Regions from separate parts of the Bradyrhizobium sp. IC4059 genome, predicted to be linked through region 1. Evidence: predicted binding sites of a transcription regulator. Region 1 holds the regulator's gene; the other holds the start of a gene.

Region 1 (5,084 bases):
AGGACCGCCGCAAGATGACCGGGATCGACTTCCTCAGCCTCCTCTCCGGCGTCGCTCAACGCCAACATGGCGCGTGCAATCTCGTCCTGGCTATCCGCAGGAAGCCGCCGCACGGCCTTCAGCGCCTTTTCGAGCAGTTCTGTCATTGGCAGAAGATAAGCCGGGTCGAGACCAAAAGGAAGTGTGGTTCCTGGCTGGCAAGGGAGGCCTTTTGCTTCAGCTCCTCCGCTCGGCTAGAACTTGCCGACCCAGTCCTGATTTGTTGCGGAGTTCGCCCGTGGCCCTGATGCCGGTTTCTGACGCGCTTGCTGCGGTGTTGGCCGGCGTCGAGCCGCTGGCTGAACAGATGGTTTGCCTCGACGAGGCCTACCATCGTGTGCTCGCCCGCGATGTCGCGGCGCGGCGCACGCAGCCGCCGGAGGCGATGTCGGCGATGGACGGCTATGCCGTGCGCACGGCCGACGCGGCAAACGATTCGAGGTTGACCGTCGTCGGCGAGGTCGCGGCGGGCCGGCCGCTCGCGGGAAGCGTCGGCCCCGGCGAAGCCGTGCGGATCTTCACCGGCGGCGTCGTTCCCGACGGCGCCGATGCCGTCGTGATCCAGGAGGACACGGCTGCCGACGGCAAACATGTGACGATCAAGGAAGCCGCCATTTTCGGCCGGCACATCCGCCCTGCAGGCGTCGACTTCCGCGAAGGCGACGTGCTGCTGCGCAAGGGAATCCGCCTCACCGAGCGCGATCTCGCCCTTGCCGCCGGAATGAATCATCCGCATCTCGCCATCATCCGCCGCCCGAGGGTTGCCGTTCTCGCCACCGGCGACGAGCTCGTGATGCCGGGCACCACGCCTGGTCGCGGCCAGATCGTCTATTCCAACGGCTATGCCCTGCATGCGCTCGCCCGCAGCGAGGGCGCCGAGACCATCGACCTCGGAATTGCCGCCGATACACTGGAGGCGACGTCCGCCGGCATCCGCCGCGCGCGCGAGAGCGGCGCCGACATCCTGATCACGACCGGCGGTGCCTCGGTCGGCGACCACGACCTGATCCAGCAGGCGCTCAAGGGCGAAGGCATCGCGATGGCGTTCTGGAAGATCGCGATCCGGCCGGGCAAGCCGATGATGCACGGTCGGATAGGCGCGATGCGCGTGATTGGCCTGCCCGGCAATCCCGTGTCGTCCTACGTGTGCGCCTTCCTGTTCATGGTCCCCTTGATTCGCGCCCTGTCGGGCCGTTCAGCGATTCATCATCGGCGCGAGCGCGCCGTGCTGGGCCGCGATCTCGCCGCCAACGACCAGCGCGAGGACTATCTGCGTGCGCGGCTGGAGGAGCGCGACGACGGCACGCGCGTCGCCCTTCCGGTCAGCCATCAGGACTCCTCCCTTCTTGCGAATCTCGCTGCGGCACAGGTACTTCTGGTGCGCGCACCGTTCGCGCCGAAGGCCGAGGCCGGCACGCCTTGCGAGGTGCTCCGGCTGCCCGTCTGAGCCGCCCAGCCACACGCATTCCGCGAGCTTGGCCGCGTTCACCATAAATTAAGCAGTTGCGGAACACATATCGAACATATAGTGTCCGTTCATGATTTGTTTCGAGGATGTAGCGGCTTAGTGCCGGCTTCATCGTGTCGGAATCGAACGACATCAACCGGGGGACTTTGGTCGAGATGTTGACGCGCAAACAATACGAGCTTCTGCGATTCATCAGCGAACGTCTGAAGGAAAGCGGCGTGCCGCCGTCCTTCGACGAGATGAAGGATGCGCTCGACCTGCGCTCGAAGTCAGGCATCCATCGCCTGATCACTGCGCTCGAGGAGCGCGGCTTCATTCGCCGCCTGCCCAACCGCGCCCGTGCCATCGAGGTGATCAAGCTGCCCGAGCTCCAGGCCGCCGCCGGCAATCGCCGTGGCTTCACCCCGAGCGTGATCGAGGGCAATCTCGGCAAGGTGCGCGCGAGCTCCAGCCCGCCTGCGGACGAGGGCGAGCGCCCCGTCGCGGTGCCCGTGATGGGCCGCATCGCCGCCGGCACGCCGATCGAGGCGCTGCAGACCCGCAGCCATACCATCAGCGTGCCGCCGGACATGCTCGGCTCGGGCGAGCACTACGCGCTCGAAGTGCGCGGCGATTCGATGGTCGAGGCCGGCATCCTCGACGGCGACATGGCGCTGATCCAGCGCAACGAGACCGCAAATACCGGCGACATCGTGGTGGCATTGATCGACGACGAGGAGGCCACGCTCAAGCGCTTCCGCCGCCGCGGCGCCTCGATCGCGCTCGAGCCCGCCAATGCCGCCTACGAGGTCCGCATTCTTCCGCCGAACCGCGTGAAGATCCAGGGCAAGCTGATCGGGCTTTACCGGAAGTACTGATACGGGAAACATCAAGCGCCGCGCGCGTTTCGATCGGCATCGGCGATCCAGGATCGGAGCGGATACTTGTCCGCTCCGGCTGGACGGTTTCTCTGGTTCTGCGCCGGCTGTCCGGTCCATCTTCCCGCGCGACATTCCCCCGCGCAGGCGCGCAGCCATTTCTGCTTCGCCGGTAGAGTTGTGCCGGCAGTGCTGATAGCTCCGGCCGAATGCAAGGACGCGAGGTTTGTTCCTATCGAATCCGGGAAAGATAATGTGATCGCGCGCTGCGGACGCGAGCCGCAGATTTGCCCATAACCGAGCAGAGCGTTGTATGCTTCCACTCTGATAGAGGCCTGCGCCTCGAAAGAGACGCGGGTCGCTATCCCAGCATGAGGAGCACCCGATGTGTGACTACAGCCTGCATGCCGTCGCGACGCGCCCCGCCGAAGTCGGCGAGACGATCGTCACGACAACCTTCCGCGGCACCTCGACGCGCGGTTTCGCTTCCGAAGCCGATCCCTCCGTCGCGGTCTGTCTGCTGCCGGGGACGGAGCTCGCTTTCGCCGACAACGTCCGCTACGACAACCGCTGGATCTGGACGCGCACCGTGAACTCTCGCGTCGGCAAGTTCGGCAAGATCGACCCGCACATTCCCGATCGCCATCATGACGCGATCGAATTCCCCGACGGCAAATACGTGCTGGTGACGCAGCTCGTCGAAGGCCAGCGCGCGACCGTGCTGCAATTGCCGGTGACGCAGCCAGCCCCCGAGCGCGAGCACAAGCCGCAGATCGTCGCCGACACGCGGCCCACGATCACGCGCCTGCCGATCGGCTGACGCCCTTCGGCCGACAGGCCGAGCCCGGGATTGAAATTGCCGTCGCCGGCTGAGGCCGGCGAGCCCGGTGAGTTTGTGTTTCAGGACATTCGATCGGCGAGCCCACCGCCGCGCCTCGTCGTCGCACGAAGTTTGGGCCGTGCTGCCCGCATTTTGAACGTCCGCTCCGCAGCCAAATGACCGATGCTGTCGTGGTTTGAGGCGGCGGACACGCTCGATGAAGACCTTCATTCGCGTCGTTGAACTTTGGGTACCCGACCGGACGCGCAGGCGGCTGGAATTCGGCGGCGGCCTCTACGACGATGGGCTGTCCGCGTTCAAAGCCGTCAGCGAAGAGCTGCACTTCGGATATGACGAGGGACTTCCCGGCAAGGCCTGGGCCTGTGGCCACCCCGTCATCCTCACGAAATTCGCCAACTCCTATTTCAAGCGGACCGATCAGGCCGCTGCGGCCGGCCTCACCTGCGGCGTGGCGGTGCCGGTGTTCGCGGGCGAATTCCTGCAAGCCGTGCTGGTGCTGTTCTGTGGCGACGACGAGGCGCACGTCGGCGCGATCGAACTCTGGCACAACGATCCTGATCTCTCGCATGAGATGGGGCTCGTCGATGGCTATTACGGCACCGCGGACATGTTCGAATTCAACTCCCGCCACACCAGATTTCCGCGCGGCTTCGGCCTGCCCGGACGCACCTGGAAGGCGGGCCTGCCGCTGATCATCAAGGACTTGCACGACGCCAAGAGTTTCCTGCGCTGGGAGGACGCCGCCAAGGTCGGGATCAATCTCGGCGTCGGCGTGCCCTACCGAACCGGTACCGACCAGACCTGGGTTCTGACATTCCTCTCCGCGCAGGCAACGCCGATTGCACGACGCTTCGAGATCTGGGTCCCGAACGAGGACCGTTCGGCGCTGGTCTTTCGCGCCGGCGATTGCAGCGCGCAGACCGACCTCGCCGCACGCTATGCGGCGCAGTCCATCGCCAGGGGCGAAGGCAGCATTGGCGGCGCCTGGGCCGCCGGCATGCCCGCGCTCAACGACGATCTCACCCGTGACGGCTCGATCGCCGGCTCCGAAGCCTGCGCAGCCGGGCTGAGCCGAATGGTGGCCCTGCCGGTCATCGGCAACGGAAGGCTTGACGCCGTGCTGGCCTGGTATTTGTGATCCGCGTCAATCGTCGGCCTGCAAGTCGGCCTCCGATGGCGTTGCGTCCCGGTTGCGGGGCACGGCCGCCTTCGGCACGAGGCTGCCGTCGAAATCTCCCTCGCCGGCGCCGGCCGGCAGCCAGGGACGGCTTGCTCCCCTCGTCCTCACCGCCTGCACCGAAAAGCCCTCGCCGCGTCTCGTCAGAGCCAGTGCGCCCTGACTGGCAAGACCCGCCCGATCGACCACCATCGCCGCGCAATCGGGTGGCGCAGGCCGCGCCGTCACCACCAGCGCGGCGCGGCTGCAATCATCGGCCAGCGCGTCGATACGCGTCGCCAACGCGATCAGTCGTCCGTCCGCGAGCGGCGCCACGCAGCCGGTCTCGTCACACGACACCCCACTCGCCAACGAGGCGTTGCCGGCATCGCGCGGATCGGCATCGGCAGCCAACCACTCCTTCAGCAGGAAGCTGTCCTTGCTGGCGCGGATCACCTGCAAGCGCCCATCCCCGCCCCGGATCGCGACGCTCGCGCCATCCCCGGCAATCAGGATATCGGGCTGCCGCACCGACAGTCCCCAGAGGATCGCTGCCAGCAGCACCAGGGCGCCGGACCAGCGCAAGGGCGTGCGCAACAGGCCCATCACGATGAGCCCGAGGCTCGCTGCGATCAGCGGCGCGATCCCGAAGGCGGGAATGCGGCCGACGGCGCCCGGCAGGGCCGCCACCCAGCGCGCGACCAGGACCATCCACTCGATGCC
Region 2 (5,084 bases), on a different contig from region 1:
CCACACCGATGTGGTACCGCCCGGCGACGAGAGCGCCTGGAGCGTCGGCGCGTTCTCCGGAGAGGTGAAGGACGGCGTGCTGCATGGCCGCGGCGCGGTCGACATGAAAGGCGGCATCGCCTGCTCGGTCGCCGCGGTGCTGGAGCATCTCGCCGCCAACGGCGGCAAGCCGCGCAGCGACGGAAAGGGCTCGATCTCGTTCCTGATCACCGGCGACGAGGAAGACGTCTCGATCAACGGCACCATCAAGCTGCTGAAATGGGTCGCCGAGCGCGGCGAGAAATTCGACCATTGCGTGCTCGGCGAGCCTTCCAACGTCGAGACGCTCGGCGACACCATCAAGATCGGCCGGCGCGGCTCGCAATCCGGCACGCTCGTCGTCGACGGCGTGCAGGGCCACGTCGCCTATCCGCACCGCGCCTCCAATCCGGTGCCTGATATCTCGCGGCTGATCGTCGCGATCTCCGACGAGCCGCTCGACCATGGCAGCGCGCAATTCCAGGCGTCCAATCTCGAATTCGTCTCGGTCGACGTCGGCAACAAGGCCTTCAACGTCATCCCCGGCGAGGCCCGCGCAAGATTCAACATCCGCTACAACGACAACCACACCCAGGCGAGCTTGCGCGAATTGGTGGAGACACGCCTCGCCAAAGCCTGCGGCAACCGCATCAAGGCCCGCATCGTCTGGGAGCCCTCCAACTCGAACGTGTTCGTGACCAAGCCGGGGCCGTTCACCGATCTCGCGGTCTCCGCGATCGAGGAGGTGACGGGGCGCAAGCCCGAGCTCTCGACCTCAGGCGGCACGTCGGATGCGCGATTCATCTCCTTCTATTGCCCCGTGATCGAGTTCGGCCTGGTCGGGCAGACCATGCACCAGATCGACGAGCGCGTGCCGGTGGCGGATCTGGAGAGGCTGACGAAAGTGTATCGCGGGATTTTGGCGCGGTATTTTGCTTGAGGCAGTGTTGCCTCCACAAACACGACCGTCATCGCCCGGCTTGACCGGGCGATCCAGTATTCCAGAGACGGCAGTGATTGAGCCGAGAGGCCGCGGCGTACTGGATGCCCCGGTCAAGCCGGGGCATGACACCGAGGTTTGGCGAGAGCGTGCCCGCTCTCTGCGCCGCTCGCCTAATAATCCACCTTCATCAAATACAGCCCCTCGGGCGGGGCGACGATGCCGCAGGCGGCGCGGTTGCGGGCTTTGAGTGCGGCGGAGAGATCGTCGGCGGTCCAGCGGCCCTCGCCGACCCAGACCAGGGATCCCACCATCGAGCGCACCTGGCTGTGCAGGAACGAGCGCGCCGAGGTGATGACGTTGATCTCGCGGCCATCGCGGATCACGTCGAGCTGGTCGAGCGTCTTCTCCGGCGATTTGGCCTGGCACTCGGTGTCGCGAAAGGTGGTGAAATCGTGCTTGCCGAGCAGGCGCTGCGCCGCCGCGTGCATTGCGTCGGCATCGAGCTTGCGCGGCACGCGCCAGGCGTGGCCGACATCGAGCGCGAGATTGGCGCGAGTGTTGACGATGCGATAGCGGTAGTGGCGCTTGACCGCCGAGAAGCGCGCCTCGAAATCGTCGGGCACGATCTCGGCCTCGAGCACCGCGATCGGATGCGGGCGCAGATGCGCGTTGAGCCCGTCGCGAAAACGGCCCGGCGGAAACTGCTTGTCGACGTCGACATGGGCGACCTGGCCGCGTGCATGCACGCCGGCGTCGGTGCGGCCGGCACCGTGCACGCGCAGATCCGAACCAGTCATCGCCTTCACCGCGGCTTGCAGCGCGCCCTGCACCGATGGCAGCGTGTCCTGCACCTGCCAGCCGAAGAACGGCGCGCCGTCATATTCGATGGTGAGCTTGTAGCGGGGCATCGTGTCCAGTTTCGTCGTCATTGCCCGCCTTGTGCGCTGTTGCGCACTGGGGCGGGCAACCCAGTACTCCGCAGCTTATCCGATTGACCGAGAAGCCTCGGCGTACTGGATACCCCGCCTTCGCGGGGTATGACAGTGTCAGGTGAATTTGGATCCCGCCTTTAACGGCACGCCGCGCAGGAAGTCCGCGGCCTGCATGCGGGCCTTGCCCTCGCGCTGCAGCTCGATGATGCGGATGGCGCCGTCGCCGCAGGCGACGGTAAGCTGATCGTCGAGCACGTCGCCAGGCGCGCCGGCGCCTTGCGCCAATTCGCAGCGCAGGATTTTGACGCGGGCATCATCAAGCTCGCTCCAGGCGCCGGGGAACGGCGAGAGGCCATGGACGTGGCGCAGCACTGCGCGCGCCGGCTTTGTCCAGTCGATCCGCGCCTCCGCCTTCTCGATCTTGGCGGCATAGGTGGCGCCGTCCTCGCTCTGCGCCTTGAGCTGGAGCCCGCCGCGTTCGAGCGCGGCCATCGCGCGCACCATCAGGTCGGCCCCCAACCGGGACAGGCGATCGTGCAGGTCGAGCGCGGTCATGCCGTCGGTGATCGCGATGCGCTCGGCCATGGCGACGTCGCCGGTATCGAGGCCGACATCCATCTTCATCACCATCACGCCGCTCTCGGCGTCACCTGCCATGATGGCGCGGTTGATCGGCGCAGCGCCGCGCCAGCGCGGCAACAGCGAGGCATGCAGATTGTAGCAGCCGAGTTTTGGCGCATCGAGGATCGCCTGCGGCAGGATCATGCCGTAGGCGACGACAACGGCCGCGTCGACATCGAACGCGCGGAACTCCGCCAGCGCCTGCTCGGACTTCAGCGTCTTCGGCGTCAGCACGGGAATGCCGAGCTTTCGCGCGGCCTCCTCGACCGGCGTCGGCTGCAATTGCAGGCCGCGCCGGCCGCCCGGCTTGGGCGCGCGGGTGTAGACCGCCGCGATCTCGTGCCCATGCGCGACCAGCTCGAGCAGCGTCGGCACGGAGAAATCGGGCGTGCCCATGAAGATGAGGCGAAGGGGCATTTGACGAGACAATCCTTGAAACGAGCAAGGTACTCGTCATGGCCGGGCTTGTCCCGGCCATCCACGTTCGTCCTGCTCGCGGCGGCAAAGAACGTGGATGCCCGGGACAAGCCCGGGCATGACGGCGGAGGAATTATCACTCCGCCGCGCGCTTGGCGGCTTTCTCGAACTTCTTCATGACGCGGTCGCGCTTGAGCTTGGACAGATAGTCGACGAACAGCACACCGTTGAGATGGTCGATCTCGTGCTGGATGCAGGTGGCGTAGAGGCCTTCGGCATCCTCCTCGTGCACCTTACCGTCGAGATCGGTGAAGCGCACGCGCACTTTCGCGGGACGCTCGACCTCCTCGTAATATTCGGGGATCGAGAGGCAGCCCTCCTCGTAGACCGACAGTTCCTCGGACGAGGCGATGATCTCTGGATTGATGAAGACGCGCGGCAGCGGCTTGGTCTCGCCGTTCTCATCGCGCTTGGCGAGGTCCATGGTGATCAGGCGCAGCGGCTGCGCGACCTGGATCGCCGCCAGCCCGATGCCGGGCGCGTCGTACATGGTCTCGAACATGTCGTCGGCAAGCTTGCGGATCTCCGCCGTGACCTTCTCGATCGGCTTGGAGACCAGGCGCAGCTGCTTGTCGGGCAGGATGATGATTTCTCTGAGGGCCATGGCCGCGATTTAAGCCGCGCGCCGGATGCGGTCAATGCGGCCCGGAACCCGTTAACCCCTCGCTAACCATAAAACTTCACCTTTCATTAACCATGAAAATTAGGGGCCGGTTAACCCAGAATGTTCCCTCTTCGTTCGCGAGAGCGCAGCGAATCGGCTACAAGGCGGCATGAACGAGATCATTGTCATGCTGGGCGACTGGCCGGTGCGCATCGTCGATGCGCTGATCGGCTTCGGTGCGCTCGTCCTCATCCTGCTGGTTGTGATTGCGGTCGTGATCGCGCGCTCGGGGCGGCGTGGCGCGGAACTCGCCATGGCGAACGCGATCCGGGCCGACGAGCTCGAGGAGCGGCTCGCCCAGGTGCTGCACGCCCAGAGCGAGGCCTCGGGGCGGGTCGACGCCATGACCCAGGCGCTGGCGGGACGCCAGGCCGAGATGGCGCGCGCGGTCAACGAGCGGCTTGATTCGGTGACGCATCGAGTCGGCCAGTCCATGGAACATTCGACCCGCAACACCATGGAGAGCCTGCGCGCGCTGCATGAACGGCTCGGCATCATCGACAACGCGCACAAGAACCTCACCGACCTCACCACGCAGGTGACCACTCTGCGCGACGTACTCGCCAACAAGCAGTCGCGCGGCGCCTTCGGCCAGGCGCGGATGGAGGCAATCGTCCAGGACGGTCTGCCCAAGGGCTCCTACGAGTTCCAGTTCACGCTCTCGACCGGCAAGCGGCCGGACTGCGTCGTGTTCCTGCCCGATCAGCGCCCGCTGTGCATCGACGCGAAGTTTCCGCTGGAGGCGATGACGGCGCTGCACGACGCCCGCACCGACGAGGAGCGGCGCGTTGCCACGCAGCGGCTGCGCGGCGACGTGATGAAGCATGTCAGCGACATCGCGGAAAAATACCTCGTCACCGGCGAGACCCAGGAGATGGCGCTGATGTTCGTGCCGTCGGAATCGGTCTATGCCGAGATCCATGACAGCTTCGACGACGTGATCCAGAAGGCCTATCGCGCCCGCGTCGTGCTGGTGTCGCCGTCGCTGCTGATGCTCGCGATCCAGGTGATGCAGCAGATCATGAAAGACGCGCGCATGCGCGACGCCGCCGACCAGATCCGCACCGAGGTGATCAAGCTCGGCGACGATTTGGGGCGCCTGCGCGACCGCGTGCTTAAGCTGCAAAAGCATTTTGCCGACGTGAACGAGGACGTCCGCCAGGTGCTGATCTCCGCCGACAAGATCGAAAAGCGCGCAGGGCGAATCGAGGAGCTCGATTTCAGCAAGAGCGATGCGCCGGAGGCGCCGCGCCTGGTGGCGACGGGAGCGGCAGAGCTGTTTCCGCGCAAGCTCCAGGCGGGGGAGTGAGACTAGGGCACACTGTCGTGCCCCGCGAAGGCGGGGCACCCAGTATTCCGCAGCCCGAGTGGTTGAACCGAGACGCCGCGGAGTACTGGATCGTCCGCCTTCGCGGACGATGACACCGAG

The links. The regulator LexA, encoded in region 1, represses DNA repair genes until DNA is damaged. The targets are predictions, from matches to a motif close to TGTTCNNNNTGTGTTCNG.
Region 2: rmuC (DNA recombination protein RmuC) is a predicted target of LexA. The motif match lies at 3,717-3,734, and genes of this name have one in related genera.

The regions. Positions count from the first base shown of each region.
Region 1 is NZ_JADYVH010000005.1:172,437-177,520, forward strand. Features, by position in the region: gene I6F12_RS17380 (hypothetical protein) at 1-146, opposite strand, end outside; gene glp (gephyrin-like molybdotransferase Glp) at 278-1,486, shown strand; gene lexA (transcriptional repressor LexA) at 1,663-2,364, shown strand; gene I6F12_RS17395 (hypothetical protein) at 2,750-3,184, shown strand; gene I6F12_RS17400 (GAF domain-containing protein) at 3,402-4,343, shown strand; gene I6F12_RS17405 (ComEC/Rec2 family competence protein) at 4,350-5,084, opposite strand, start outside.
Region 2 is NZ_JADYVH010000007.1:215,999-221,082, reverse strand. Features, by position in the region: gene dapE (succinyl-diaminopimelate desuccinylase) at 1-958, shown strand, start outside; gene truA (tRNA pseudouridine(38-40) synthase TruA) at 1,132-1,869, opposite strand; gene fmt (methionyl-tRNA formyltransferase) at 2,008-2,931, opposite strand; gene def (peptide deformylase) at 3,068-3,595, opposite strand; gene rmuC (DNA recombination protein RmuC) at 3,765-4,964, shown strand.